One region of the Agrobacterium sp. 16-172Ci genome, then DNA from elsewhere that is predicted to be linked to it. Evidence: predicted binding sites of a transcription regulator. Region 1 holds the regulator's gene; each other region holds the start of a gene.
The links. The regulator PhoB, encoded in region 1, activates phosphate uptake and scavenging genes when phosphate is short. The targets are predictions, from matches to a motif close to TGTCATNNANCTGTCAT.

Region 1 (9,965 bases):
TCGCCGCAGACGCTGGTTGCCTTTGCGCTCGGCATCACGCTTTTCGCCATCACGCTTTGCCTGAATATCTACGCGCTTTACATCGTGCGCAAATACCGGGAGCAATATGAATGACCGACATCGTCTCTCCCGCAGCCGGCGCGAGCGCCGTCAACAAGGCCACGCGCCGTGATATCGGCATCAAGCGCCGTTATGCCGCCGAACGCCGCTTCCGTGCCTACGGCATGGCAGCGATTTCCTTCGGCCTCATCTTTCTCTTCCTGCTGCTTTTCTCGGTGGTTTCCAAGGGTTACACCGCTTTCCAGCAGACGATGATCACCGTTCCGGTCGAGTTTTCCGAACAGATCATCGATCCGAAAAATGAGCGGGCCACCAATCCCACAAAGCTGATGACGGCCAATTATCCCGTCATCGCCCGCGATGCTGTCGCCAAGGTCCTTGGCGTTGCGCCGACCGATCGCGCCGGTCTACGCGCCGTCAACCTCTTGATCTCGGACAGCGTGCGCACGCAGCTTCGCGATATCGTCGTCGCCGATCCCGCCGTCATCGGCACCACGCGCACTGTCACGCTGCTGGCGTCTGGCGACGTCGACAGCGCCTTCAAGGGCCAGGTCGACCTGACGGCGGATGAAGCCAATCGCCGTATCTCGAACCAGCAACTCGGCTGGATGAACCAGCTCGCCGAAAGTGGCCAGCTCGGCAAACATTTCAATACCGGCATCTTCGTCAACGGCGCGTCGAGCCGTCCGGAAGCGGCGGGTGTCGGTGTGGCGCTGATCGGCTCCTTCTACATGATGCTGATCGTGCTGGTGCTGTCATTGCCAATTGGCGTTGCGGCCTCCATCTATCTCGAGGAATTCGCCCCGAAGAACCGTCTGACGGATCTTATCGAGGTGAATATCAACAATCTCGCGGCCGTTCCTTCGATTGTTTACGGTCTGCTCGGCCTCTCGGTCTTCATCAACTTCATGGGCTTTCCGCGCTCGGCCTCGCTGGTCGGCGGCCTCGTCCTGACGCTGATGACCCTGCCGACGATCATCATCGCGACGCGCGCTGCCCTGAAAGCCGTGCCGCCGTCTATCCGCGCCGCCGCCCTTGGCCTCGGCGCTTCCAAGATGCAGACGATCTTCCACCATGTGCTGCCGCTCGCCATGCCCGGCATTCTGACCGGCACCATCATCGGTCTCGCCCATGCGCTGGGCGAAACGGCGCCGCTGCTCTTGATCGGCATGGTGGCATTCGTTGCGAATTATCCGACAACGCCGATGGATCCGTCCACGGCCCTGCCGGTGCAGATTTACATGTGGGCGAACGAAGCCGAGCGCGCCTTTGTCGAAAGGACATCCGGCGCTATCATCATCCTGCTTTTGTTCCTCATCGTCATGAATGTTGGCGCAATCCTGTTGCGTCGCCGCTTCGAACGGCGCTGGTAGAGGGAGCTTGAGCAATGAACATGTTGTCGGAAGCAGCAGTTGAAAAGGCGCTGGACAAGAAAATGAATGAAGTCTCATACAAGATGATCGGCAAGGACGTTTCGGTTTATTACGGCGAAAAGCGCGCGCTTTACGACGTGAACCTCAACGTTCGGGAAAATACGGTGACCGCGCTTATCGGCCCGTCCGGCTGCGGCAAATCCACCTTCCTGCGTACCCTGAACCGTATGAACGACACGATCGACGGTTGCCGGGTCACCGGCAAGATCACGCTCGACACCGACGATATCTACGATCAGGCGATTGACGTCGTGGAATTGCGCGCCCGCGTCGGCATGGTGTTCCAGAAACCGAACCCCTTCCCGAAGTCGATCTATGAAAACATTTCCTACGGTCCGCGCATCCATGGTCTCGCCCGCAATAAGGCGGATATGGACCAGATCGTCGAGCAGAGCCTGCAGAAGGCGGGTCTCTGGAACGAGGTTAAGGATCGTCTGCACGAATCCGGCACCGGTCTTTCCGGCGGTCAGCAGCAGCGTCTGTGCATCGCACGCGCCGTTGCCGTCAGCCCGGAAGTGATCCTGATGGACGAGCCCTGCTCGGCTCTCGACCCGATCGCGACCGCAAAGGTCGAAGAATTGATCCACGAGCTGCGCACCAATTACACCATCGTCATCGTCACGCACTCCATGCAGCAGGCGGCGCGTGTTTCCCAGCGCACGGCCATGTTCCATCTTGGTCATCTTGTCGAGGAAAACGAAACCGACAAGATGTTCACCAATCCGGACGACCAGCGCACGCAGGATTACATCATGGGCCGCTTCGGCTGATCCCGGCCGGCGCTTTATCGAAACCGAACAAGACTGGTGCTTCTGCCGTGCCCGCTTCCGGGTACGCGCATGCAGGCCAAGCCGGAGGACTAGACCATGACACAGACAACGACCCATTCGCATATTCTGTCGGCCTATGACGACGAACTGAAATTCCTTACGCGTCGTATCGCCGAAATGGGCGGTCTTGCGGAGCAGATGTGCGCCGACGCCGTGCGCGCGCTCGTCAATTCCGATGCCGCGCTCGCCCAGAAGGTCATTTCCGACGATGCGATCCTCGACCACGCCGAGCGCGAGATCGGCGACAAGGCCATCGTCACCATCGCCAAACGCCAGCCGATGGCGGCAGACCTTCGCGAGATCATCGGCACCCTGCGTATTGCAGCTGACCTTGAACGCGTCGGCGACCTTGGCAAAAACACAGCCAAGCGCGTCATCGCGGTTGCCGGCACCGGCGTGCCGCGCAAGCTCGCCCGTGGCATCGAACACCTGTCGGAACTGGCGCTGGTGCAGCTCAAGGAAGTGCTGGACGTCTATTCCACGCGTTCCGCCGAGAAGGCCAATGCCATTCGCGAGCGCGACGAAGAAATCGACGCCATGTACACGTCGCTCTTCCGTGAGCTTCTGACCTACATGATGGAAGATCCGCGCAACATCACCACCTGCACGCATCTTCTGTTCTGCGCCAAGAACATCGAGCGTATCGGCGACCACGCCACCAATATCGCCGAAACGATCTATTACATGACCACCGGCAGCCAGCCGGAAGGCGAGCGTCCGAAGGACGACAGTTCCAACACGCTCGGTTCGGTGACCGAGTAACAGACAGGCAGCGGCTTGCGGAGTTAGTATATGGTGCCCAAGATTGCAGTTGTGGAAGATGAGGAAGCGCTGAGCGTCCTGCTTCGTTACAATCTCGAGGCTGAGGGATATGACGTCGACACGATACCCCGTGGAGACGAGGCAGAAATCAGGCTGCAGGAACGTATTCCGGACCTCCTTATCCTGGATTGGATGCTTCCCGGCGTTTCCGGTATCGAACTTTGCCGTCGGCTCAGGATGCGGCCGGAAACCGAGCGCCTGCCCATCATCATGCTGACGGCGCGCGGCGAGGAAAGCGAAAGGGTTCGCGGCCTCGCCACCGGCGCCGACGATTATGTCGTCAAGCCGTTCTCGACACCGGAACTCATGGCCCGCGTCAAGGCGATGCTGCGCCGCGCCCGCCCGGAGGTTCTGTCTTCGGTGCTGAAATGCGGCGATATCGAACTGGATCGCGAGACCCATCGCGTTCACCGCAAGAGCCGCGAAGTGCGCCTCGGCCCGACGGAGTTCCGCCTGCTGGAATTCCTGATGACCTCTCCCGGCCGGGTGTTTTCCCGCTCGCAATTGCTGGATGGTGTGTGGGGTCACGATATCTATGTGGATGAGCGCACCGTCGACGTGCATGTCGGACGTCTGCGCAAGGCGCTCAATTTTTCGCATATGCAGGATGTCATCCGCACCGTGCGCGGCGCCGGATATTCAATGGAAGCCTGAGAAAACCGAAACCGATGGTTTCACTCGGGATAAATTCCCTAAAAATCAGAAGGCCCGAGACCGGAACGGTGTCGGGCCTTTCGATTTTGAACCTTCCGCACATGCGTATCCTTGTTCTTTTGAGCGATAGAAGGTCTGCTGAAAGCCGGATTGCGCGGTGAAACCTGTCGGGAGGAAGGGCGCGGCACGTCGCCGATAAATTCCGAGCATTTGCCGCAAGGGGCCCATCGCGGTTTTACATCCGGAGAATGCGCAAGAACAGGGATGGGGAGCGCCTCTTAGACAGCGTGCGCTCTGTTCCAGAACCACCTTGGATTCCGCCACAAAAAAACGGGCCCGAAGGCCCGTAGTTTTTGAGTGTCGAATGCGTGCCGCAACACTCAAGCCTTGCGACGCTCGCTTACCGGCTGGTAGGCAAGCTTTGCATGGAACTTGCAATAGGGCGAAGATTCCAGTGCTTCACAACCGCAGAAATGGAAATCATCCTTCAGCGGATCGCCGACCGGCCACTTGCAGGTGCGCTCCGTCAGTTCCGTCAGCGTCAGGCGGCGGGAGATCGGCGTAACGACATTTTTGGAGGGAACGTAATCGAGAACTTCGGCGGTCTCGATATCGATCTCCTCGTGCAGCGCCGTTGCCGCGCTCGAGCGGTTCAACGCGCGTGCAGGTGCTGCGCTGACGCGGGTCGCAAAATTCGCCGCGCGCGGGGCAGGGGCGGCAGTGCGCTTGGGCGCGGAACGCGCCGAAGTAACCGGGCCGCCGGCCTTCACGCGTCCCGGCAGGTTGAGGCGATGGACCTTGCCGATGACGGCATTGCGGCTGACGCCGCCCAGCTGCGCTGCTATCTGGCTGGCGCTAAGCCCCTCGGACCACAATTTCTTGAGTTTTTCGACCCGTTCGTCTGTCCAGTTCATGCCGCTTCTCCGCTCGTCGCGTATAATGTCGGCAGAATCCCTCTCCGCCTCGCGGGCGTGCCGCGAGCGTGGTTTCTGCCTGATTTTTGGTGACTAGTTCCGCCGCAATGCAGTCTAGTAATTAGCGATTAACCTAGTGCCACGCAGACTCCGTGGCAAGAGTCGCGGGAATCATCTCGAATCGATTTTCCGGTTTTCCCCAACTTGCTGGCGAGTTGAGTCTGAAAGGCAACACCTTGGGCCTCATTCGCCGCCACCTACTAGGGCTTGAGAACCCCGGGAAACGCGGACTTTTGTTGACATCGGCAGGCGAAGTGACAATAGTGCCCCTGCCGCCGCGAGGCGGCATTTTTGATTTTCAGGCAAGGGATAACCCCGAAAGCCTATTGACAACCGTCTGACAGCGCATCCGCGCAAGGAGTGATACAGCCATGGCCGAAGCCGCCGCGCCATTGTTCGATACGTTTGCAAGAGCCCCCCTGCGCTTCGAGCGAGGCGAGGGCGTCTGGCTGTTCACGGAAAGCGGCGAACGATATCTGGATTTTGCAGCCGGCGTCGCGGTCAACTCGCTGGGCCACGCCCATCCGCACCTCGTGGAGGCGATCAAGACCCAGGCCGAGAAGGTCTGGCACGTCTCGAACCTTTATGAAGTGCCGGGCCAGGAAAAGCTTGCAAAGCGCCTGACGGAAGCGACATTCGCAGACAAGGTCTTCTTCACCAATTCCGGCGCAGAAGCGCTGGAATGCGCGATCAAGACCGCGCGCCGTTATCATTATTCCAAGGGGCATCCGGAAAAGTTCCGGATTATCACTTTCGAAGGCGCCTTCCATGGCCGCACGCTGGCGACGATTGCCGCCGGCGGCCAGCAGAAATATCTCGAAGGTTTCGGCCCCAAGGTCGAAGGTTTCGATCAGGTGCCCTTCGGTGACGTCGATGCGCTGAAAGCCGCCATCACGGCCGAGACGGCCGCGCTTCTGATCGAGCCCATTCAGGGCGAGGGTGGCATTCGCGCACCAGCCAAGGAATTCCTGCAGCTGCTGCGGTCGCTTTGCGATGAGCATGGCATGCTGCTGATTTTTGATGAGGTCCAGACCGGCGTTGGCCGTACGGGCAAGCTCTTTGCCTATGAGCAGACGGGCGTTGCACCGGATATCATGGCGGTTGCCAAGGGTATCGGCGGCGGTTTCCCGCTCGGCGCCTGCCTTGCGACGGCGGATGCCGCTTCCGGCATGACGGCGGGCGTGCATGGCACCACCTATGGCGGCAACCCGCTGGCCATGGCTGTCGGCAACGCCGTGCTCGATGTCGTCCTCTCCGAGGGCTTTCTGGAAAAGGTTCGTGATGTCGCGCTGGTCTTCCGCCAGGGCCTTGCTTCGCTGAAGGATCGTTATCCTGACGTTATCGAGGAAATCCGTGGCGAAGGCCTGCTTCTCGGCATCAAGGCCAAGGTTCCATCGGGCGAGCTGTTGCAGGCCATGCGCGCCGAGCATCTGCTGGGTGTGCCGGCGGGAGACAACGTCATCCGTCTCCTGCCGCCGCTCGTCACCACGGCGGAAGAGGCCCGCGAGGGTCTGTCACGCGTGGAAGCGGCCGCCGCTTCCCTGACAGCGAAACAGGCAAAAATCGCCTGAGGAAACAATAAAGGGCGGGCCTCTTCCCCGAGGCTCGCGAGCATGGGACAGTTTGAAATGGCTTCACCTAAACATTTTCTTGACCTGTCGGCCGTCAGCTCGCAGGACCTGCGGGCAATTCTCGACGATGCCCGCGCACGCAAGGCGGCCACAAAGGCCGGAACGGCGGAAAAGCCGCTTGCCGGCAAGATGCTGGCAATGATCTTCGAAAAGCCTTCCACCCGCACCCGCGTCTCCTTCGATGTCGGCATGCGTCAGCTCGGCGGCGAGACGCTTTTCCTCTCCGGTACGGAAATGCAGCTCGGTCGCGCCGAAACGATCGGCGATACGGCCAAGGTGCTGTCGCGTTACGTCGACGCCATCATGATCCGCACGACGGAACATTCGCGCCTGCTGGAGCTTGCCGAACACGCGACCGTGCCGGTCATCAACGCCCTGACGGACGACACGCATCCCTGCCAGATCATGGCGGATATCATGACCTTCGAGGAACATCGCGGCCCGGTCAAAGGCAAGACCATTGCATGGACGGGTGACGGTAATAACGTCCTGCATTCCTTCGTGGAGGGCTCGGCCCGTTTCGGTTACCGCATGACGATGGCCGTGCCGATGGGCTCCGAACCGCATGATAAGTTCCTGAACTGGGCGCGCAACAATGGCGGCGAGATCATGCTGTGCCACGACGCCGACAAGGCCGTTGCGGGTGCGGACTGCGTCGTCACCGATACCTGGGTGTCCATGAACCAGGAACACAAGGCGCGCGGCCATAACATCTTCCAGCCCTATCAGGTCAATGAAGCCCTGATGGCCAAGGCGGAAAAAGACGCGCTGTTCATGCATTGCCTGCCGGCCCATCGCGGTGAGGAAGTGACGGATGCCGTGATCGACGGTCCGCAATCCGTCGTCTTCGACGAGGCGGAAAACCGCCTCCACGCACAGAAGTCCATCATCGCATGGTGCATGGGCGTCATTTGATGAGCAATCGCCCGGCCTGACACGCGTCACGCCGGGTGCTTGAACTTGACCGCATAGATTACCATCTGTGGGACTTCGAAGAGGCTCGTCGGTTTTGCTGGCGGGCCATCATCACGATTTGCACGTTTTTCCCCGGAAGCGGTTTCTCTTCCCGGGTCTCTGTGCGACAAGCAAAAAAAGCACATTTTAAAAGCCGGACTTTTGGACGGTAGCGGCGCCACGGCTGCGCCAAGGAGTATGACATGGCAGATGTAACGGTTGAACTGGACGATCTCGATTTTGCTGGCGACGACAAGGTTGTGCCCTTTCAGGTCGAAGGTCTGGATGTGCGCGGCCGCGCCGTACAGGTGGGTCCGCTGCTGAATGCCATCCTCGAGCGACATGACTATCCCCCGGCGGTCGCCCGCCTGCTGGCGGAAGCGACCGTTCTGACAGCGCTGATCGGCACGTCGCTCAAGTTTTCCGGCAAGCTGACCGTCCAGACCAAGGGTGACGGCCCGGTCGATCTGCTGGTTGCGGATTTCACCGCACCGGAAAGCATGCGCGCTTATGCCCGTTTCGATGAGGAGCGGCTGGCGGAGGCGATTGCGGCCGGGGCGACGTCGCCGGAGCAATTGCTCGGCAACGGCATTCTGGCCTTCACGATAGATCAGGGTGCGGGCATGCAGCCTTATCAGGGTATCGTGCCGCTCGATGGCTCCTCGCTGGAAGACATTGCCGGGGTTTATTTTCGCCAGTCGGAACAGCTTCCCACCCGCGTGCGCCTGGGCGTTGCCGAATTCTTCGACCGTGATGGCGAAGGCAAGCCGCGCCATGGCTGGCGTGCGGGCGGCGTTATCGCGCAGTTCCTGCCGCAGGCGCCTGAGCGGCTGCGCATGCGCGACCTGCATGGCGGCGATGGCGATGAAGGCGGTCACGAGGTTCAGGAAGACGATGCCTGGACGGAGGCGGTAACGCTGCTGAACACGGTGGATACCGACGAGCTGACCGATCCGCAGGTGCCGGTGGAACGCCTTCTCTTCCGGCTTTTCCACGAGAGCGGTGTGCGCATCTACGATCCGCAGGCGGTTTTCGACCGTTGCAGCTGCTCGCGGGACAAGATTAAGGGCGTCCTGTCCGGTTTCACTGCTGAGGAGATCGAGGCAAGCGAGGAAGACGGCGCCATTGCCGTGACCTGCGAGTTCTGCTCCACCACCTATCGCTACGATGTCAGCGAATTTGAGAATGCCTGAATGAAAGCCGCGTCCTGAAGGGCGCGGCTTTTTCATTGCCGGGTGAATGTCAGTTCAGGACCCGCATCAGGCCAGGTGAATCCAGCGAAAAGGCGGGTATGGTGACGTTGAACACCTCGCCATTTTCCGTTTCCATTTCATAATGGCCGAACATCAGGCCGGAAGGTGTATCCAGCGGGCAGCCGGAAGAATATTCGTAGCTGTCGCCCGGTTTCAGATGCGGCTTCTCACCCACGACGCCCGGCCCGTAGACCTCATCCACCTGTCCGTTCTGATCGGTGATGTGCCAATAGCGATTGACGAGGGTAACCGGAATATCGGAATTGTTCGCGATCACGACTTTGTAGCCCCAGACGTAACGATCGTCATCCGGGTCGGATTGTTCCTCGAGATAATACGGATCGACCGTTACCTCGATATCCCTTGTCAGAGCACGATACATACGCGCCACACCTCGATATTATGCCTGCCGCCGCATCCTACACTATAGGCTCTGGCTATCGTCAAGAAAATGAATGACTTGACGGGCAGGAGGCGTCTCCTGTTGCGCTGTTTTCCACCGTTAGGGATAACGGTAAAGGTAAATATTGGTTGCCTGAAGCGATCTTTTCGGACCGGACAGGCGAACCACGGCCCGACACGCGGTCAGGCCATGGTGCCTTGCGGATTGAATTTTCAGGCCGAAACGGCCGCCAGACCCTTCGCCAGATCCTCCAGAAGATCGTCGGTATCCTCGATGCCGCAGGAAAGGCGCAGGGTGCCGCCGGAAATGCCGAGTTCGGCACGCGCCTCGTCGGTGAGGTTCTTGTGCGTCGTCGTGCCGGGGTGGGTGATGAGGCTCTTGGCATCGCCGAGATTGTTGGAAATCTTCACGATCTCAAGCGCGTTCTGCAGCTTGAATGCTGCTTCCTTGCCACCCTTCAGCTCAAAAGCCACCAGCGTCGAGCCGCCGGACATCTGCCGCGCGATGATATCGGCCTGCGGGTGATCGGCGCGGCCGGGATAGATGACCTTGGCGACCTTGCCGCTATCGGCGAGAAAATCGGCGATTTTGCCGGCATTGGCCGTCTGCTGCTTCACACGCAGTGGCAGGGTCTCGATGCCTTTCAGAAGCGTCCAGGCATTGAAAGGCGACATGGCCGGGCCGGTATGGCGGAAATAATCCTGCAGCTCTTCCTCGATCCACTTCTTGTCGGAAAGGATCACGCCGCCAAGGCAGCGGCCCTGGCCATCAATATGTTTGGTGGCCGAATAAACCACGATATGGGCGCCGAGTTCGAGCGGCTTCTGGAAAAGCGGCGTGGCGAAGACGTTGTCGACCACCACCTTGGCGCCGATCTGGTTGGCGAGCTTTGCCACGCCGGCAATATCCACCACTTCAAGCGTCGGATTGGTCGGGCTTTCGAGGAAGAAC
Region 2 (9,965 bases), on a different contig from region 1:
CGCCGTTCACCCCTCGCAGCTGCCGCCGGTGCGAACCCATGTGCAGGTAACGCCTTCGAGCGGGCTTGAGCGCGCCATCGTCAAGTGGTTCAACCGCACAAAGGGTTTCGGCTTCCTGACGCGCGGCGAAGGAACGGAAGATATTTTCGTGCATATGGAAACCCTGCGCCGTTTCGGCCTGACGGAGCTTCGCCCAGGCCAGGTGGTGCTGGTGCGTTACGGCGATGGCGACAAGGGCCTGATGGCGGCGGAAATTCACCCCGACAACCCGGTTTCCATCGGGATGTCGCATTGATGCCCGCCCTGCCCCATATGGTGAAAAGCGCCGTTATGGCGCTTCTTTTTTTCACGCTGGCCGCCGCCGCCCAGGCTCAGCAACAGCAGACATTCACCTCCGAACCGCTGCAGATTGAAACCGCCGGGGGAAAGAGCCACGCTTTCACTGCCGAACTGGCGCTGAACAACGCCCAGCGCGAACAAGGCCTGATGTTTCGCAAGAGCATGCCGCTTGAAAACGGCATGCTGTTCGACTTTGGTGAGCCACGTGACGTCGCTATGTGGATGCGGAACACGCTTATTCCGCTCGACATGCTTTTCATTGGCCGTGACGGCCGCATTACCCATATTCACGAAAACGCGGTTCCGCATTCGGAAGCGATCATCAGCTCCCGCGGGCCAGTAAAATTTGTGCTTGAACTGAATGGCGGCACTGCGAAGCGCTATGGCATCAAGCCGGGCGATATGGTTCGCAGCGCGCAAATCGGCAACCGGAAATGACGTTGCCGCGTTATTGCGTCTGAAGGAGCCGGACGAGGTTTCGTCCGGCTGGCGCAATATTCAGTAGACCGGCTCGATATGGCTCAGAATCCTGCAATTGGAAATGGAAGCGGCAAGGTTGATGGCGATGTCGATCGCCTCGACCGAATCGGCAGTGCCTTCCAGATAGATCACATCATTTTCGACGGTTGCGGAAATGCGCGACTTCTCGAGACCAGATTCGAAAGCCAGAGCCGATGTGATTGCCTGGCATACGCCGGCCATGCGGTCTCCGAAGAAGCTTTCCTGAATGCCTGACAAATTGAACATATGCGTTCTCCTTCTTATGGACATAACAACGCCCTGAGGGCGGTTTTGTTCATCTCCGGTTCATCTATTTGTTCATCTTCCATTCATCTTGGAAAATTGGAACCCCCTGATCGATCACATTTTAGGTGATCGGGAACCATTTCGTGAGGCGGGCATTTCGCGCATGGGAGTGTGAAAGGCCTTCAAGGCAGGTAAAACAGGGAGGAGAATGACATGCTGATTAACAGAACGGAGCCGTGTCACCACGCCTCGTGGATGAAGCCGGTGGCAATCCACCTGCCGCTGTGCGTAGCCGTGGAAATCTACAGCCCGCTGGTGGCGCTGGACATGCTGATGTATCGTTGGCCCGAGGAACACGGGCCGGAATATGAAGAGGCGCGCAGGAACTGCCTCGATGCCATCGCCGGCAGATGCGACATCGAGAAAGCACGGGAATCGTTTCTCATAGCAAGCAGTCATGCCCATATCCTGAACGTCCACTAAAATTCATCGACCGTCATGACGATTGGGCCCTTCCATGCGGAGGGCTTTTTCTCTTGCGCGCGGCCTCTGCGACGCCTCCATGCACGGCGCAGCCTGCACACCGGCCGATGATGACATGTAACTGTCACGCAAACGTTATAATCGGCAGAGACGAATTCCATGGAATCGATTGGCGCGCAGACCGCCAAAAGCTTGGGAGTGGAACTGGCCAGCATGGAAACTGTCTTTGCCCTTTGCGCAATTCTGCTCCTCGGCTTCAATCTTCTCGGCATCGTTCTGGCCGGCTGGCGACTGACGAGACGGGACGCGGAAAACGATCTTGTCCGGCAAAAGCCGCCTGTCTCGCTTGTGGTGCCGCTGCGCGGCGTGGAGAACTTCACGCCCCTGACGCTGTCGCGCGCCTTCGAGCTCAACTGGCCCGATTATGAGCTGCTGTTCTGCGTCGCCGATGAATTCGATCCGGTGATCGAGGAGGTTCGCAAAGCGCAAGCCGCCTTCCCCTCGGTTTCCATGCAATTGCTCATTGGCGATGACCGCATCAGCGCCAATCCGAAACTGAACAATTGCGTCAAGGGCTGGCGGGCCGCCCGGCATGAGTGGGTAATTCTGGCCGATTCGAACGTGCTGATGCCAAAATCCTATATTGCCACGATGATGTCGGCCTGGCGGCAGGATAGCGGGCTCGTCTGCTCGCCGCCGCTCGGCTCAAGGCCTGCGGGTTTCTGGGCGCATGTGGAATGCGCCTTCCTCAACGGCTCGCAGGGCCGCTGGCAATATGCGGCGGAAGCCATCGGCATGGGTTTCGCACAGGGCAAGTCGATGTTGTGGAACAAGCCGTTTCTGGAAGACAATGGCGGCATTCGCGCACTGGCCGCTGAAATCGCCGAAGACGCCGCTTCGACGAAGCTGGTGCGAAGCACCGGGCGCAAGGTGCATCTGGTCAGCGCCCCCTTCGAACAGCCGCTCGGCCAGCGTCATGCCGGCGAGATCTGGTCGCGCCAGACCCGCTGGGCGCGGCTGCGACGCGTGACCTTCCCGCAATATTTCGCGCCGGAAATCCTCACCGGCGCGCTTCCCCCGCTTGTCTTCGCGCTCGCTGCCGCCGTCATGATGGATGTGAACCTCCCCGCAACCGCCTTTACCGTCCTCGCCCTCATGTACGTGCCGGAACTTGCGCTCGCGGCCCTCAACCGCTGGCCGATATCGCTCCATACGCTGCCGGCGATGATCGCCCGGGACATGATCATGCCCGTCGTCTGGGCGCGAAGCTGGATCGGCAGCGCGGTGGCATGGCGCGGCAATGTCATGACGATCGGCACGGCAGAGAGCACCCTGGCCGGTCCGTCCGCGGAATAAATCAGAGCTATTTGGAAGAAGTTACGCCGGAAAGCTGATGTTTTGCTTTAAAATGGTCGGAGTGGAGAGATTCGAACTCCCGACCCTCTGGTCCCAAACCAGATGCGCTACCAGACTGCGCTACACTCCGCCGAGGCGATGGCTGGGGAATACACGGTTCACCCGCAGTCCGCAACAGGGAAATTCATCTTTGTTCAGCCACGACCCCTATGAGCAAAACGTAACCTCGAAACGGCGGCGCAGGATCGGACGGCAAGGGGATAATCGTCTTGACTCTCACCTGAAGTCAGTCCATTTCAAATTCAACGTTCCTGACACGATTTGGTTATTCTATTCAGGTACGTGATGAATAATTCGGGGCGTTTCGCCCCGCTGTCCAACCGGAGCAGTTTCGACATGTCTGCGAAGATTTACCGCCCTGCAAAAACCGCCATGCAATCCGGCAAGGCGAAGACCAATGTCTGGGTTCTGGAATTCGACGCCGAGGTTCCGCGCAAGATCGATCCGATCATGGGCTACACTTCCAGTTCCGACATGAAGCAGCAGCTCAAGCTGACATTCGAAACGCAGGAACAGGCCGAAGCCTATGCCCAGCGCAAGGGCATCGAATACCGCGTCATCCAGCCGAAGGAAGCGACCCGCAAGGTGGTTTCCTACACCGACAATTTCCGTTTCAACCGCACCCAGCCCTGGACGCACTGAAACACGACGATCAAAGTTTTTGCCGGAGCATCGATTGCCCGGCATGACGGCCCCTTAGCTCAACTGGATAGAGCAACTGCCTTCTAAGCAGTAGGTCGCAGGTTCGAGTCCTGCAGGGGTCGCCATCTTTTCTGCAACGCCAGATACGTCCGGAATATCTCAAGGACCCCGAAACTCAGCGTCTGGCGCCTCTGGACTCATTCGGTTTGCAATAAGCCCCTCATCAGGAGGTCCGACACCTGTCGCAAGGGTGAGGATCAGCTACGCTTCGCTAACAGATTTGGCGCGGCTGCCACAGCCAGTCCCAATGCGGCGGAGATGAAGCCGATAAAGTCGGAGATCGTTTTCAGCTCACCTTCGAAACCCATCCCCTGCAGCAATAGGCTTGTTCCGTAAAATAGGGGCAAGACGAACCCAAAGACAGTTATCAGGAATAACGCAACTCTCTGGACAGCCAGCGTCGTCGGACGCGTTGGTTCCCACCGAAGCAGCAGGATGATGACGGCCAGAGCAGAAATGCTCAAGAAAGCGTCGATCACCAACTGAGCGTTCACGTTTATCAGGCTGTCATTCGTCCAGAAGTTTATTCCGGAGACAGATACGAGAAGAAAAAACACGATCGAAACCACGATCGCCTCTGTCTTGCTGGACATGCCTGGGTCAAAGACGAGAGCTCCGCAGACGATGCCTACGGTCATGGACAACGGCAAGAGAAGCATTCGCCCCCATTCTCCCGTGTTCGTGTTTTTGGTCACACCGGATACGGTTGGGGCAATTGCGTCTAAGAACCACCAGCCAACCCCAACGCCTAACAGGCTAAGCACCATAAACGCGCCGAGACTTACCAAAACTCCCACTGCGATAGCCCAAACCGCCCGCCCCATTTTGTCCCCCCGACCGTGGCGCTAATGCTATGCCGAACAATACTGTGGAATCGATCAAGATTAAATGACCGTGCTGAGGCGGCTCTATTCAATAACCGACGATAACTGGCGGCATCAATTGTCGCAAAGCGCCCAGATGCAGGAGGTGACTACGCTTCCGGTCGTGCAGATTCGCGGTTCATGCGCTCTCGAAAGACGCGCCTACCCCTGCCCAATCAACGTGAAATACCCCCACACCGCCACAAAAAACGCAATGACAGCCGCAATCGTCAGAGCCTTCTTCGCTTTCGGCCCTAACGGTTCGCGTGGCTTCTTCGGCGGCACCGGTTTGCGGAACTTCACCACATTGTCGTTCATTCTATCTTCGTCCTGACTATCGCTGCTGAAAGCTCAGCCGCGTTTATGGCATCGATCTTCCCGGATTTATCTCTAGCAGACCAGAGCTATCATAAATATTACCAAGTTTTCACTTCACCCTTGGGGAAAGCTATGTCACTTCCCACAATCAGAGGAATACAACGGCGACAGATGGACGGACAAACCGGAGAGCGGCGGCAACCCTCTGTGGTATTTTGAACTTTGCGGGTGACGAGAATGAATGACGCCAATAAGAGTGGCAGCGATACCGAAAACAGCCAGCCCGATCTGCGCGAGATTCTGGGAGCAAACAGAAACGGCCGCAAGAAAAAGTCGCGTCGGTATCTCTATGCCGCAGCAGCCCTTGTGCTGATTGGCGGGGGCCTTGGTTATTATTACCAGTCACGTGCGGCAGGCGTCGCCTATAGCTATACCACGGAAGCGGCGCGTCAGGGCGATCTCTCGGTCATCGTCACCTCTACCGGCTCGGTTCAACCAACGGATCAGGTCGATATATCGAGCGAACTCTCCGGCACCGTGCGCAAGGTCAACGTCACCTATAATACCCCGGTCAAGGCCGGAGACGTATTGGCGGAGCTGGATACCAACAAGCTGGAAGCCGATGTGCAAAGCGCCCGCGCCAAACTCGCCTCTGCCAAAGCCAATGTGCTGAAGGCGCGCGCCGATCTCGGCTCGGCAAAGACGTCCATGGAGCGCCTGCGATCGCTGGTGCAGAACCGTGTGTCCAGCCAGCAGGATCTGGATGCGGCACAGTTCACCCACGATGCCGCCGCTGCGACGCTGGAGGTGAATGAAGCAACCGTGCTTTCGGCGGAAGCGGATCTGAGGCTCGCCGAAGTCAATCTCGGCAAGGCGAAGATCGTCTCCCCCATCGATGGCGTCATCCTCACCCGCAGCGTCGATCCGGGCGCCACCGTCGCCTCCTCGCTCAACGCCCCGGTGCTGTTCACCATCGCAGGCGATCTGCGCCATATGGAATTGCAGGTGTCCGTGGATGAGGCCGATGTCGGCAAGGTCGAGACAGGGCAGAAGGCCACGTTTAATGTCGATGCCTATCCCGACCGCAGTTTCCCGGCCGAGATCGAGACCGTGCGTTTCGCTTCCGAGACCGTGTCGAATGTGGTCACCTACAAGGGCATATTGACCGTCGACAATGAAGAGCTGCTATTGCGCCCCGGCATGACGGCGACCGCCAATATCGTCGTCGAAGAGATCAAGGATACGCTGCTGGTCCCGAATTCCGCGCTTCGTTATACGCCGCCGCGCGAATCCGCCTCCCGTGGCGGCGGGCTGATGAGCCTGTTCCGCCCGCCGCGCATGGGCCGCTCGCAGAACCGCGATGCCGGCCAAGCCGCGCAGGCCAAAAGGACGGTCTGGGTGCTGCGCAACAACACGCCAGTCTCCGTCGCCATCGAAACCGGTTCCACCGACGGCCAGCATACCGTGGTGAAATCGGGCGAGTTGAAAGCCGACGATCAGGTGATTACCGACGCAACGGCCCGCAACGCCGGCTGACGGAGGACAAGCCCATGCAACAGCCGCCGCTTATCGAATTTCGCGATGTCGTCAAGCAATATGGCCGCGGCGAAGCGACCATCCGCGCGCTCGATGGCGTCAGCCTCTCCATTCATGAGAAGGAATTCGTCGCCATCATGGGGCCGTCCGGCTCCGGCAAATCCACCTCGATGAATATCATCGGCTGTCTGGATGTGCCGACATCAGGCGAATACCTGTTTCAGGGCGTGCAGACCAGCGGCTTCGATAATGAGCATCTGACGCTGCTGCGCCGGCATATGCTGGGCTTCGTGTTTCAGGGCTTCAACCTTCTCTCGCGCACCTCGGCGGTGGAGAATGTCGAGCTACCGTTGATCTATCGCGGCATGAAGGCCTCGGAGCGGCGCGCGCGCGCCATGGAGGCGCTGGCGCAGGTGGGCCTGAAAGGCCGCGAGGACCACACCACGCAGGAGCTTTCCGGCGGCCAGCAGCAGCGCGTGGCCATTGCCCGCGCCATCGTCACCCGCCCCGCTTTGCTTCTGGCCGACGAACCGACCGGCAATCTCGATACGAAGACCAGCATCGAAATCATGGAACTGATTACCGCGCTCAACCGCGACAGGGGCATCACGGTGGTCATGGTCACCCATGAAGAAGATATCGCCGCCCATGCCGGACGCCTCCTGCGTTTCGTCGATGGCCACCTCGCCTCCGACAGCGCGACGGACAAAAAGGAGACCGCCGATGTTCTTTGAAACGTCGCGTCTTGCGCTGCGCGCCATCAGTCGCAACCTGCTGCGCTCCTTCCTCACCGTGCTCGGTGTCGTCATCGGCGTGGCCGCCGTCATCGCCATGGTCACCATCGGCAACGGCACGACCGAACAGGTGAAATCGGAACTCTCGCGGCTCGGCACCAACATGCTGTTCGTTCGCCCCGGCCAGTTCGGCCCCGGAAGGGCCAGCACCGAAGCCAAGCGCTTCGATGACCGCGATGTCGAGGCCATCCGCAACCAGATAAGCGGCATCCGCGCTGTCGCTCCGCAAAACCGCAGCTCTGCCGCAACCGTCATCTTCGGCGGCAAGAACCACCAGACGAGCGTCATCGGCACCACCAACGATTACCTGATCGCGCAGGACTGGACTATCGCGCTCGGCCGCGATTTCCAGCCCGCCGAAGATCGCGGCGGCCAGATCGGCTGCATCATCGGCGAAACGGTGCGGCAGGAACTGTTCGGTGCGGAAAACCCGGTGGGGCAGACGATCCGCGTCAGCAACATCTCCTGCCCCGTTATCGGTGTGCTGGGCAGGAAAGGCCAGTCCGGCCTCGGCGACGATCAGGACGACACGATCATCATGCCGCTGAAAATCCATCAGCGGCGCATCGGCGGCACCACCACCATTTCCTCGATCATGGTCTCGGCGCAGGACGGCGTATCGACTGCCAAGGTGCAGAGCGACCTGCAAAACCTGCTGCGCGAGCGCCGCCGCATCGGCATCGGCCGCGAGGACGATTTCACCGTCAACGACATGACACAGATCGCCTCGGCCATGACCGGTACGACGACGCTGCTGACCGGTCTTCTGGGTGCCGTCGCAGCCGTCAGCCTGTTGGTCGGCGGCATCGGTATCATGAATATCATGCTGGTTTCGGTGACGGAGCGCACCCGCGAGATCGGCATTCGCCTTGCCATTGGTGCGCTGGAAAAACAGGTGCTGACGCAGTTTCTGGTGGAAGCCGTCATGCTGTCGGCCTTCGGCGGCCTTGTCGGCATCCTCACCGGCCTCGGCCTTGCCTATGCCGTCGTCGGTTATCTCAACGTGCCCTTCGTCACCAGCCCGTCGATCATCTTCCTCGCCTTCGCCTTTTCGGCGGCCATCGGGGTGATTTTCGGCTATTTCCCGGCACGACGGGCGGCGAGCCTGAGCCCGATAGAAGCCTTGCGGCATGAATGAAAGCCGGCGTTCAAACCGCAACCTGCTTTGTCTCTTCCCGGAGATTGACCCGATCCGCTTTAGTCGCTCACCGGGCAGCGTGCACTATCCACCCACTCTTCGAGCGCGCGCGCGATGTCGTCCTGACAGGACGGCAGGTTTTCCTTCTCGCTGATGGCGCGGAGATACATTTCCACGGCATTCCGTTGCAGCGGGGTCAGTAAGGAAAATTTCTCCTGACATCCGCGCAAATAGGGTGCGAATTCGTGCCTGTAGTCGCCATCGAGATCGGCGATCATATAGGCGGGCAAATGAAATCGCGTCCCTTCAGCATCAAGGAAGGCGGGGCTGCCGGAATGTCTGTTGATGTCCTTCAGCGGGATCGCGGACCAATCACTCTTCTCATCGCCAGCACGACATGCGGCGCGAACCTCATTGTTCGCATAATCGTCAAGCGCCTGCGCCTCGGAGAGGCCGACGCCGCCACCCAGTGTAACACCCGCGAATGCCTCTCGCACCGCGGCTTTCGCATTCGAAATATTATCGGGTTCCGGCTGCATCAAATCGTCTGCCTGTTCAATGATGGGCTCCCCCACTCCCGTCACCATGCGCTGTCGGCCAGTCTCCACCCTCGGTCCGTTCGAGCGGGGGGCTGTTCAACGCATCACCCTTGGATACCGCAGATCCCTTTATCTCCTCCCGGTAAAACGCAAGGCAAACAATACCGGCAATCAGCGTCAGGCCAGCCACGACGCTGGCGACGATCAGCCCTATCGTCCAGATATCAATCGAGGCGCTACTGATGTCCATTCCGGTTCACTCCCCACGATCAATCCCGCCGGCGATCCGAACGCCTTCCAGCATGGGCGGCGGGCGGTTCCGCACCTACCGCCAAACCTCGCAGAATATCCGATATCCGCGCTGACCTTGCGTCAGGGCGTCAATCGGATAGGCTCGCCCTCAAGTTTACCGGATGGAGTTTGGATGTTCAAATCGGTATCGGACAGCGCCGCTGCCGCAGACGGCGGCTCGCTCGCCCTCTTCGTCGAACGGATTGACGGACAGACGGAGCTGTTTGTGATCAATCGCTCCCTCGCGTCACGCGGGACGCCCGACTACAACAAGATCACTTCGAGCCTTCGGCCGCTTGCCAAGGAGGATTGCGCAATGATCGCGGCCGCTCTTGAGCCGCTGTTGACAACGACACCATCGATTCATCCGCTGGCGGATTTTATCGATACGCTGAAACAGCAATCATCCCGCTGATCGGAAATGCAGTGCGGCTAATCAAACGTTGGCCTCTGCCTCACGCTGCTTCGCCAGCGCCGCCAGATCGGCAGGCTTCAGCTCGACCGATTCACCGCAGCCGCAGGCGGATGTCTGGTTCGGATTATTGAAGGTGAAACCGGAGCGCATCTTGGTCACTTCGAAATCCATCTGGGTGCCGAGCAGATAAAGCACGGCGGAAGGCTGAACCCAGACCTTCGCGCCTTCGAACTCCACCAGATCGTCCTTCGCATCCGGCTCGGTCACGAGGTCGATGGTATATTCCATGCCCGCGCAGCCGCCCTTTTTGATGCCGACACGCACGCCCCTGGCATCCGGTCCGGAATTTTCGACGATTGCTTTAACGCGCGAGGCAGCAGCCCC
Region 3 (9,965 bases), on a different contig from region 1:
AGTCACCGGCGGTCAACGGGCCGCCGAGGCCGGATTTTTCCCAGGGCAGGTTTTCCGGCAGCGAGACTTCCTGAATCCAGGGTTCGCCCTTCTTGAAACCGAGATGCTGGATGAACTTCGCAGCCGTCAGGATCGCATCCGGGGCGCTGCTCTTGACGTTGATATGGCCGTCGCCATCGCCGTCGACGCCGAAGGCGATGATGTCCTTGGGCAGCATCTGCACCTGACCGATTTCACCGGCCCATGCGCCGGTATTGGTGGCGGGATCGAGATCGCCGTGCTGGACCATTTCGATCAGCGCCAGCAGCTGCGGGCGGAAGAGTTCCGGGCGGCGGCAATCATGCGAGAGGGTCACCAGCGCGTTGCGGGTGTTGAAATCGCCCTGAACGGCGCCAAAATCCGTCTCCATGGCCCAGAAGGCGGCGATGACGCCGGCCGGAACACCGAATTCGTTTTCGGCGCGGGCGAAGGTGGAGGAGAGTTCCTGAAGTTTCTTGCGGCCGATATCCAGACGGGCCTGGCTGACGGTGCGCTGGGAGAATTCCAGGAAGGTCTGGCGGAAGACGCCCTGTGCACGGTCACGCGAGAGCACCTTCGGGTCGATCTGCGCGCCGGCAAGCGCCTTCTGGATCGCATCGGCCGGAATGCCCTTGGCAAGTGCGTCGGCTTTCACGCCTTCGACAAATGCACCGAGGTCGCCGCCGCAGGCAACCTGCTTGGGATCGTCAGGCGCGGCCACTGGCGGTGTGGCGAGGGCGGAGCCGGTGGAAAGAAGCGACAAAGCGGCGGCAAAAACGATGCTGCGCGACCGGAACGTGGGCATGGGAATTTCCTCGATAGGTTGTTAGCCCGCTTTACCCATATGTTTGCGACAAAAAAACGGACCGAATGATCTGACGTTGCAGAACAACGCCGATTTTTCAAAAGTGTTGCTTCTTGGCCGTGTTATTTGGCGGAAGCAATCCATTTCCGCCAGTTTTTCTCCGTTCCGGCAAAGACATTGATGTCGGTCGGACCCTTCACGCCGGGCACGACGCCGGTTGCAGTATATTGCCAGAAGGCCCATTTGCGGTCTTCGTAAATCTTGGCCGGATGGGCGGCGACGGAGCGGACCCAGAAGTGGTAATCCTTGAACTGGCCGACGAGATTGTCGCGGTGAAAGTCGACCGAGGTATAGATGATCGGACGCTTGCCATAGTGGGCTTCGATGCGGTCGAGGAAACGCTGCATCTCGGCGCGAACGATGCCGGGCGCCGGGCGTGTCTTGCAGGTGGGCGAGGCCGGGTTCCATTCCACGTCGAGAACCGGGGGAAGGGTGACGGCCTCTTTCGGCACGTTGCGAATGAACCAGTCGGCCTGGGCGTCTGCTGTCGAACAGAAATAATAGAAGTGGTAGGGCGCGTGCAGAACATCTGCCGCCGCCGCGCTGCGCCAATGGTCGCCGAATTTCGGATCGATGCGGTCCGACCCTTCCGTCGCCTTGATGAAGACGAAGGAGACACCGGATTTGCGCACGGTTTGCCAGTCGACATCGCCATTCCATTTGGACACGTCGATGCCGTGTACCTCATGGCGGTGCGGGTTGTTCGCGCCGAAATCCTGCGGATCGGTATCGGAAAATTTCGGCCTGGAAACGGATGCAGTTTCCAGCAGGTCATAGCTGGTGGAGGTGCAGCCGCCGATCAACAGCAAAGCCGACAATAGTGCCGATAAACGCAGCCGCATTGAAACCCTGATGAAAGTGTTGCCCATCCCGCGGCCGCAAAACGGCGCGCCGTATCTCCCGATTTACGCATAACATGGTAAACAAGCGGTTATGGCAAGGGGCAAGGTGCTTTTTTGCATCTCGCAAGCCGCTGGATTTGAAGCGATTTGCAATTTTTACTGCTGAAACCTCGCCGGGCGGAGCCGTGAAGACTACGCTACAGACGCGCAGGCGGGTTTCGCAATCCCCCGGGAATCAGGCGTCGGCCAATATGCGGTGGATTTTCGGCTGCTGCGCTTCGGCAACCGGAAGCGTGATGACAGCCCGCCAGGCATAACCCCGGGCGATTTCCTCGAATTCGAGATTACCGTCGAAACGGCCGGCCATATTGGCCAGAACATAGCGGAGATTGGCGCGGGGCGTGACGTGGAAACGGGTGAGCCAGGCTTGCAGAAGGGTGCGGAACCACTTCGGCAATTGTTCCTGCTGGCCGAAATCGACGATATGCAGCGAGCCGCCGGGTTTCAGCGCCGTGAGCGCCTGTTCGATCGCCTTTTCCCAGTCCGGTATCATCGACAGGGCATAGGGGATCATGACGCGGTCGAAGCCGTCGGGCAGGCCGAATTCGGAGGCGCGAAAAGCGGTGGCATCGGCCACGCGCAGAATGGGGCGTTCCGCCTTGCCGGCGAAATTTTCGGCTGCGGTCAGCAGCATTTCGGCGGAAATGTCGAGGCCGAACAGTCTTGCCTGCGGAAATTTGCGGCTGGCCAGCAGCAGGTTGCGGCCGGTGCCGCAGCCGACTTCCAACAGCGTGCCGCCCTTCGGCACGTCGAGGCCGGAAATGGTCCGGTCACGGCCGAGAAGGTAATATTTGCGGGTGATATCGTAGATATGCCGCTGGTGGCGATACATGCGGTCCATCAGGCTCGCATGCGCGCTATCTGCAAGGCCCACATTCTCGCCGATGGTTTTCATGCCATAGCCCTCTGATAGATATGGAAGCCGCCGTAGATGGCCGAACGGTCCATGGCGTTGAGCTCGTTGGAGCGCTCTTCGAGATAGACCCACTGGTTGCGGATATCGGGCGAAAGCCGGCCTTCGATGACGCTCTTTTCGGCCGCGGTGCGGAAAATGACGCGCGCACCGGGCGCGGCGGTGCGGCTGATCTGCGACCACAATTCGTTGAGCTGCGTGTCGGTCATCCAGTCCTGCGCATCGAGGAGGATATAACGGTCGACGGCGCTTGCCGGCTTTCTGGAGAGAAGCTCGGTATAGGTGGCGTGGTGCACGGCAACGCGGGCCGTGTTGTTGCGGATCGTCTCGTAATATTCCGGTTTGAGATAGGCGGGCAGCGCGCCCTCATGCGGTTCGGGATAACGGCGCACAAAGGCCTGCCAGGCGAAATAATTGTCGCTGAGCGGGAAGTTGCAGGCGAGCTTTTCCAGCCGCGCCTTCAGCACGGATGCGACCGTGCCATTGGCGGAGAGGCTGGCCAGCTCGTCATATTGGCGAGGCGGAATGCCGAGGCCGAAGAGTGAGCTTTTGCGCTTCGTCAGCCAGCGCACGACCGGCTTGTCGAACAACGGCGCCACCTTGCTGTCGAAAAACTGGCGCTGTTCGTCCAGCGTGCGGGTCTTGGCCATTTCGGTGAGCTTTACGCCGTGCAGCCGAGCCATGAGATGGCCGGCGCCGATGAAGCGGCCGAGCAGGCCGGTGCGATAGATGTTCCTGTCGAAGACAGAGATGCGGCGGCGGCCGGAAAGGGTGCGCTTGGACCAGTAAGCCTTGGTCGTGGCGTCGAGATGCTCGGCGATGAAGCGGTCGTAACCGTGGCTGTTGCTGCGCGTATTGGCGCGGCCGAAGTGGCGCACCACGTCCTGATGGGCGGGCAGATGGCGGAAGGCGGCGAGCTTCAGCTTGTTCAGCGCGATGTGGTGCGGGTTGAGGTCCACGACGTCGATGCTGGCCGGATTGCGGGAGAGATAGGCCAGCATGTTGCAGCCGCCCGAGCCGATGGTGACGATGCGGTGACCTTCGCCAAGCTCCATCGCTTTCATGTCGATTTCCGGGTCTTCCCATATCTGCGGATAGACGAGGCCGGAAAAGAGGACGCCGAAGAAGCGCTCGGACAGACCGCTTTTGGAGAGTGCCTTGTGCTGGAGCAATGCGGACTTCAGTTTCGTGTTCTTGCTGAAGCCGGTCTTGGGTGCCGCACTCGTCATATGTTCACCTCTCAGTCGATTGAGAGGCGTCTACAGCTGTGACACTACAATTTGATGACAGGGGCTGTGGGCAAAGGCGGGGAATAGGGGTGTCGGTGGAAAACCAGCCCGCGCCGCCCAATCAGGATGACGAAATGGAAAGACCCGGCGGCTTAAGAAAAGCCGCGCGGTTGCATTCGCATAACAGAGCCTGAGGCCATCACTTGCGCAAAACGTGCAGCATGCCCTTGCGCTTGGCGTCGTAATAATAACCGCGCGCATAAAGCCGGACCGCGTTGTCGCGGTCGTTGCCGGCCACAACCCATGCGCCGCGCAGATATTTGACGGCGTATTTGAGGTTGGTTTCGGCATCGAAAAGGCCGGAGGCGGGGCCATCGAAGCCCATGGAGCGTGCCGTGGCGTGCCGGATCTGCATCAGGCCGAAATTGCCGCTGCTATAGGCGCCGGGATTATATCGGCTCTCGCGCTGCACGACGCGGTGAACCAGATCTTCCGGCACATCATACATGGTGGCGTATTTGGTAATAAGGCCGCTCAGCTTTTCGCGTCCGGCCGGCGCGGAATTGAGCGGCGCCGTCATCGATTCGTTCTGGCGGATGGCAGCCAGCGCGGCGTTGGTGGGGCCGGCGGCATAGGCCAGAACCGTGCTGTCCGGCTTCGGCAGCGGAATGACTTTGCGTTCCGCCGTCAGTTCGGTGCCGATGGAGGGCGAGCCGGGCGGCGGCGGTGCGGGCGGGAAGCTGCCCTTGACGGCAACCACCTGCGGCAGATCGGCGGCGGCATTATGGGCAGCCGGCTTGGCCGCCACGTCAGCCGTTTCGATGGCTGCGGCCGCCGGAGTGGCGCTTGTCGGTGCGAGCGCCGTGGCCGTGGTCGGCGCAGATGTCGTCACACCAGCTTGGGCGACCTCGTTCTGCTGCGGCTGCATCTGGGCGGCGATGGCTGCGGCTGCAGCAATTTCGGAAGCCGGCGGCAGCGCCACGCGTCCGCCCTTGACGGCGACTGCGGTGGGAAGTGCTGCAGGCTGGGAAGGGGTTGCGGTTTCGGCGGTCTGCACCGTTGCTGCTGCTGCCAGGTTCGCGCCCGCTGCTGCTTCGGCCGTTGCCGGCTGCGCCGATGTCTGCGCAGGAGTGGTCGCGGGATTGACTGTTGCGATCTTCGGGCCGTTCGGCCCTTCCTTGGCGGTATATTCGACGCTGGTGCATGCGCTCAATGCCAGTGCCAGACCCACGGTGGAAGACAGAAGAAGTGCACTTCTTCCGCGGAATTTTCCCGAATTTCGCATGTTGCCGCCTTCGTTATGCCTGTCTGTCGATACTCCCGCGTCGAGCGAAGCAGGCAGTGTCCCGTCGCGCCTTCATTAACCTATTGTAAGGATAGCGGCAAGCCGGGACGTTTCTCGCCGGCTTTCGGGCGGTTTTTCAGGCCGCGATGCGCCTGTATCCGGCGCTGACGGCGCGGCCGGAAATGAAGTGGGTGCGGTATTTCGGCCGGATTTTTTTATCGCCCGACATGCGGCGCACCATCGCCAGAGTAGGCCCGGCAAACAGCGCCTGCGCGGTCAGAATCACCAGCGCCAGAAGCAGGATGGCGGCCTGCGCCATGGCAAGCGTTTCAATTGCTTTGCCGGAGGTGGACACGAATTGCGGCAACAACGCCAGAAAGAAAGCGAAGTAGCGCGGGCGCAGGGCGGCAATGGCGTAACAATCGCGGAAAATACCGCTCCAGGATTTGCCCGGCAGATTGTCATTATCGGCATTGGCGGCCTGGGCGGCCGGCGTGGCGAAGGTCCACAGGAGGAACAGCATCAGCCAGCCGATGCCGGCCCATTGCACGATTTCCACGAAGGATTGCGGCAGCCAGGCGAGACCGGCCACCGGAATGGCGGAAATCGTCATGGCCGTGACAATGCCGAGCGCAGCGCCGATGACGGAGGCGAAGATCGTCTTTTTGCCGCGAATGGCGGCATAAGAGGCGACAGAGAATACAAGGGGAGAGGGGAGTGCGAACACAACGGCACATGCTGCACAAAAAATCAGCCAGGCCTGTCCAGACATTCTCTTCCTCCTTGCCCTCCCTGTCGCCGTATTATTTTAGCCTATCGTAAAATCAGGCCGCTGTGAACGGCTGACCGACGTGTTCCATCACTTCGCTAAACCATTTTGCAGAGAGGTCGAAATGCTTTCCGCCCTTGATACGCGGAAACTCGATGGTCCGCAATTTGCCATTCTGGTCTTCGTCATGGCCGGTGACGCCGGAGACCTTGTTGAGCGCGCTTTCGACGGCGAGATCGACCATGCCCTGAATTAGGCGCAGGTCGTCGCCATTGGCGGCGGCGGAGCGGGCGAAATAGCCTGATTTCTGCACCATGGAGCGTTCCGCACCGATGAGGCTGGCAAACTGCTTCTGGAACCAGCCACCGACATTGATGGTGTCGATCTTCACATGGCCGAAAGCGTCGCGCTTGACGGCCTCGCCGGAGGCTTCGCGTTCGGCGACGATGGAATCGAGGCCCGCACCTTCGGAAACGAACAGCGTGACATAGCCGTTCCTGTCCATGATTTCCTTCAGGCGCTCGGCTTCCGCCTCGATGTCGAAGGCCATTTCCGGCAGGTAGATGCCGTCGATGTTCTTCATCTGCGTGTTCATCATCAGGCCTTCGACATATTCATTGCCGCTGGTCTTCTGGATATAGGCACGGGCGGTGGCGGCCGTCAGCCAGCCGCAATGGCGGCCCATGACTTCGTGGATAACGAAAGTTTTCGGCGCCGCGCTCTGTTCGTTGCTGACATTGTCGAAGAATGAGGCGCCGACTTCGGCGGCCGTCCAGGCGCCGAGCGACTGCTTGATCGGCACAACGTCGTTATCCACCGTCTTCGGCAGGCCGACAACGGTGAGATTGTAGCCGTTGGCGCCGAGATAGGCGGCAAGGTCCGCAGCCGTCGTGTTGGTGTCGTCACCGCCGATGGTGTGGAGAATGGTGATGCCGTCGGCCGCCAGCCGGTCAGCCGCGACGCGAAGCGGATTGTCGCCTTCCTTGACCAAGCCGCGCTTGGCGCAATCGGCTGCGTTGGTGAGCTTGACGCGGCTGTTGCCGATCGGCGAGCCGCCGTATCGGTGCAGCAGATGCGCCTTTTCCCGCATATCCCTGGTGATCTCGATACGGTCACCCAGAAGCACGCCCTGATAACCCGAGCGGTAAGCGATGATGTCGATCTCGGGCGCGATGTCGCTGTAACGCTCGATCAGGCCGCCCACGGCCGAAGAGAGACAGGGCGCAAGGCCACCCGCGGTCAGCATTGCGACTTTCTGTTTGGCCATCATGGCTCTCCTTTTCACATATACCCAAAGACATGTCTGGCAAATGGATGCGACAGCCGCGTGTAGGTGTAAAGTGAATTTATGAAGAAAAACGCCGATTTCTCGCGGTTTTTCAGCGGCTTGAGCAAAGTAGCGGAATATAATCGTTTCAATCGGCATAGCCGGTGGTCGGCTTCCCGCCATCTGTGGAAAACTGTGGCGTCATAGTCTGGCGCGCTCTTGTTCCTGAAGCAAAACTGTCGCAAAGATGAATAAAAGTTAATGCCGCCGGCCCGCTGGACATATTGCATTCGCGGCAATATCCCGTCATGCTTGTCGCATGATGTTCGATTTCGCCTGTCTGCAAATTTCATCCCTGTGGGAACGGCTGCTCGGCGCAATCGGCGACGCGGCAGGCGGTGCGCTCGGGCGCGTGGTGGAAGCCATCCGCACCCTTTTCGAGGGTGATCCGGAGACGCGCCGCAAGGTTTCCTTTTCCGTGGCCATCATCGCGCTTTCCGCCAAGATGGCGAAGGCCGACGGTGTCGTCAACGATGCCGAGGTGCGCGCCTTCCGGCAAATCTTCGATTTTCCGGAAGAAGAAGCCAAGAACGTTGCCCGTCTTTATAATCTCGCCCGTCAGGACGTTGCCGGTTACGAGGCCTATGCGGAGCGGCTCGCCGGTCTGTGCGGTTCCGGACACGCCAATTGCGAGATGCTGGAAAGCGTCATCGACGGCCTGTTCCACATCGCCAAGGCCGATGGGCTGATCCATGAGCGGGAACTGGCCTTCCTCGGCCGGATCGCGGAAATCTTCCGTATCACCGAAGATCACTTCGAAACGATCATGGCGCGGCATGTCCATATGGACGGGCGCGACCCCTATCGCGTGCTCGGCGTTTCGCCCTCCGACGATTTTTCCGATATTCGCCGGCGTTATCGTTCGCTGGTTGCCGAACACCATCCTGACAAGCTCATTGCACGCGGCGTTCCCATGGAATTGCATGCGGCTGCGAATGAGCGTATGGCGGCTCTCAACGCCGCCTATGCGGCCATCGAGAAAGAACGCCGCGTCGCATGAGTGAATGTCTGCCGGATTTTACCCCGGATTTCGGGGGCGCAGCCGTTGCGCCTTCGCCTAACCATGGCGAAAGGCTGGGTGTGGCCGGCCCCGATATTATCCTGCTGCATTATACCGGCATGACGACGGCCGACGGCGCGCTGTCGTGGCTCTGCAATCCGGAAAGTCAGGTTTCCAGCCATTATTTCGTGTTCGAAGACGGGCGCGTCATCCAGCTCGTGCCGGAAGCCCGCCGTGCCTGGCACGCGGGCAAAAGCATCTGGGCGGGGGATCAAGACATCAATTCCCGCTCCATCGGCATCGAGATCGCCAATCAGGGCCATCCCGGCGGCCTGCCGGAATTTCCGAAGAAACAGGTGGAAGCCGTCATCGAATTGTGTCGCGATTGCGGCCAGCGCTGGTCTATCGCCCCTGAAAGGGTGCTGGCGCACTCGGATGTCGCGCCAATCCGCAAGGTCGATCCGGGTGAAAAATTCCCGTGGGACATCCTGTCGCAGCACGGTGTCGGCCATTGGGTGGAGCCTGCGCCGATCCGTGGCGGACGTTTTTTCCAGCGCGGCGATCATGGCCAACCGGTCGAAGCGCTGCAGTCGATGCTGTCCATCTATGGTTATGGCGTTGAAATTACAGGCGCTTATTGCGAGAAAACCGAAGGCGCCGTGGCTGCCTTCCAGCGGCATTTCCGTCCCGCTCTGGTGGATGGCATCGCGGATTTCTCCACCATCGACACGTTGCATCGGCTGATCGCCAGCCTGCCGAGATTTTCGGCCGCCTGAACGCGAATCCTGGAAAATCGTTCCCGGTTTTCTTGCTGTTCAAGTCGCTTTTTTTACCGTGCCACAGTTAATCCGCATTGAGGAAGTTTAAGAACGTCACTGCATGCGGTGTCGTTCTTCAGGGGAACCTGCCGTCAATATCAATCAAGGAGACCGGACAACGGAAGGTCGTGATCGACTTTCCGAGCGCAGATTATTTGTGTCGCTTCATTGTTTCTGTCATCCGATCTGGAGACTTTTTCTACATATGAACAGGGTTGTTGTTGCTGTCGTGGCGGGCGTTGTTATGCTCGCTTCGCAGGCGGGGATTGCTTTTGCCAAAGACGAGGACGTCAAGACCAAAACCGTGACGCTGGAGACCTTCTTCCGCAAGCCCGGTTATCCCATTCCCGAAAAGAGCCTGCCTTCCTCGCTCAGGAACGACTATTCCGATCTGATCGTCAAATATGCCAAGCGTTACGGCGTTCCCACCAATCTGGCGCATGCCGTGGTTTCGGTGGAAAGCAAGTTCAATCCGAAAGCCCGCGGCAGCGCAGGCGAGGTCGGGCTGATGCAGATCAAGCCGGCGACGGCGCGGATGATGGGCTATCGCGGTACGACCAAGGCGCTCTACGATCCCGAGACCAATATTCGCTGGGGCATGCAATATCTGGCGACGGCGCATCAGCTTGGCGGCGGCCAGGTGTGCAGCACGATCCTGCGTTACAATGCAGGCCATGGCGCCACCCGGATGAACCCGGTCTCCAAGCGTTATTGCGGCAAGGTGCAGGCGCTGCTGGCCGGCTGAGGCCGCCATCGTTCGTCTGCGAAATTGCGAAAAGCGATTCCGGTTCGGTCCGGCATGCTGTAGTCAGAAGCAAATCTGATACGGAGCATGACAT

Region 2: the regulator PhoB is predicted to act here: its motif matches at 1,681-1,697, upstream of ACQZ40_RS18215 (ceramide glucosyltransferase).
Region 3: the regulator PhoB is predicted to act here: its motif matches at 3,971-3,987, upstream of ACQZ40_RS11080 (DUF3419 family protein).

The regions. Positions count from the first base shown of each region.
Region 1 is NZ_JBNWBW010000001.1:408,464-418,428, forward strand. Features, by position in the region: gene pstC (phosphate ABC transporter permease subunit PstC) at 1-114, shown strand, start outside; gene pstA (phosphate ABC transporter permease PstA) at 111-1,433, shown strand; gene pstB (phosphate ABC transporter ATP-binding protein PstB) at 1,448-2,263, shown strand; gene phoU (phosphate signaling complex protein PhoU) at 2,360-3,085, shown strand; gene phoB (phosphate regulon transcriptional regulator PhoB) at 3,116-3,799, shown strand; gene ACQZ40_RS02090 (GcrA family cell cycle regulator) at 4,180-4,713, opposite strand; gene ACQZ40_RS02095 (aspartate aminotransferase family protein) at 5,145-6,344, shown strand; gene argF (ornithine carbamoyltransferase) at 6,402-7,319, shown strand; gene ACQZ40_RS02105 (Hsp33 family molecular chaperone) at 7,562-8,551, shown strand; gene apaG (Co2+/Mg2+ efflux protein ApaG) at 8,601-8,993, opposite strand; gene ACQZ40_RS02115 (O-succinylhomoserine sulfhydrylase) at 9,227-9,965, opposite strand, start outside.
Region 2 is NZ_JBNWBW010000021.1:55,960-65,924, forward strand. Features, by position in the region: gene ACQZ40_RS18195 (cold-shock protein) at 1-295, shown strand, start outside; gene ACQZ40_RS18200 (DUF192 domain-containing protein) at 295-777, shown strand; gene ACQZ40_RS18205 (BON domain-containing protein) at 838-1,086, opposite strand; gene ACQZ40_RS18210 (DUF982 domain-containing protein) at 1,300-1,569, shown strand; gene ACQZ40_RS18215 (ceramide glucosyltransferase) at 1,783-2,925, shown strand; tRNA gene ACQZ40_RS18220 (tRNA-Pro) at 2,979-3,055, opposite strand; gene ACQZ40_RS18225 (ETC complex I subunit) at 3,322-3,627, shown strand; tRNA gene ACQZ40_RS18230 (tRNA-Arg) at 3,676-3,752, shown strand; gene ACQZ40_RS18235 (hypothetical protein) at 3,885-4,346, opposite strand; gene ACQZ40_RS18240 (hypothetical protein) at 4,713-4,868, opposite strand; gene ACQZ40_RS18245 (efflux RND transporter periplasmic adaptor subunit) at 5,106-6,404, shown strand; gene ACQZ40_RS18250 (ABC transporter ATP-binding protein) at 6,419-7,138, shown strand; gene ACQZ40_RS18255 (ABC transporter permease) at 7,128-8,336, shown strand; gene ACQZ40_RS18260 (DUF6714 family protein) at 8,396-8,923, opposite strand; gene ACQZ40_RS18265 (hypothetical protein) at 9,300-9,581, shown strand; gene sufA (Fe-S cluster assembly scaffold SufA) at 9,603-9,965, opposite strand, start outside.
Region 3 is NZ_JBNWBW010000009.1:57,990-67,954, forward strand. Features, by position in the region: gene ACQZ40_RS11065 (lytic murein transglycosylase) at 1-823, opposite strand, end outside; gene ACQZ40_RS11070 (glycoside hydrolase family 25 protein) at 946-1,725, opposite strand; gene ACQZ40_RS11075 (class I SAM-dependent methyltransferase) at 1,961-2,680, opposite strand; gene ACQZ40_RS11080 (DUF3419 family protein) at 2,677-3,927, opposite strand; gene ACQZ40_RS11085 (lytic transglycosylase domain-containing protein) at 4,127-5,212, opposite strand; gene ACQZ40_RS11090 (LysE family translocator) at 5,349-5,984, opposite strand; gene ACQZ40_RS11095 (pyrophosphate--fructose-6-phosphate 1-phosphotransferase) at 6,037-7,248, opposite strand; gene ACQZ40_RS11100 (J domain-containing protein) at 7,568-8,308, shown strand; gene ACQZ40_RS11105 (N-acetylmuramoyl-L-alanine amidase) at 8,305-9,084, shown strand; gene ACQZ40_RS11110 (lytic transglycosylase domain-containing protein) at 9,332-9,871, shown strand; gene ACQZ40_RS11115 (FAD-dependent oxidoreductase) at 9,964-9,965, shown strand, end outside.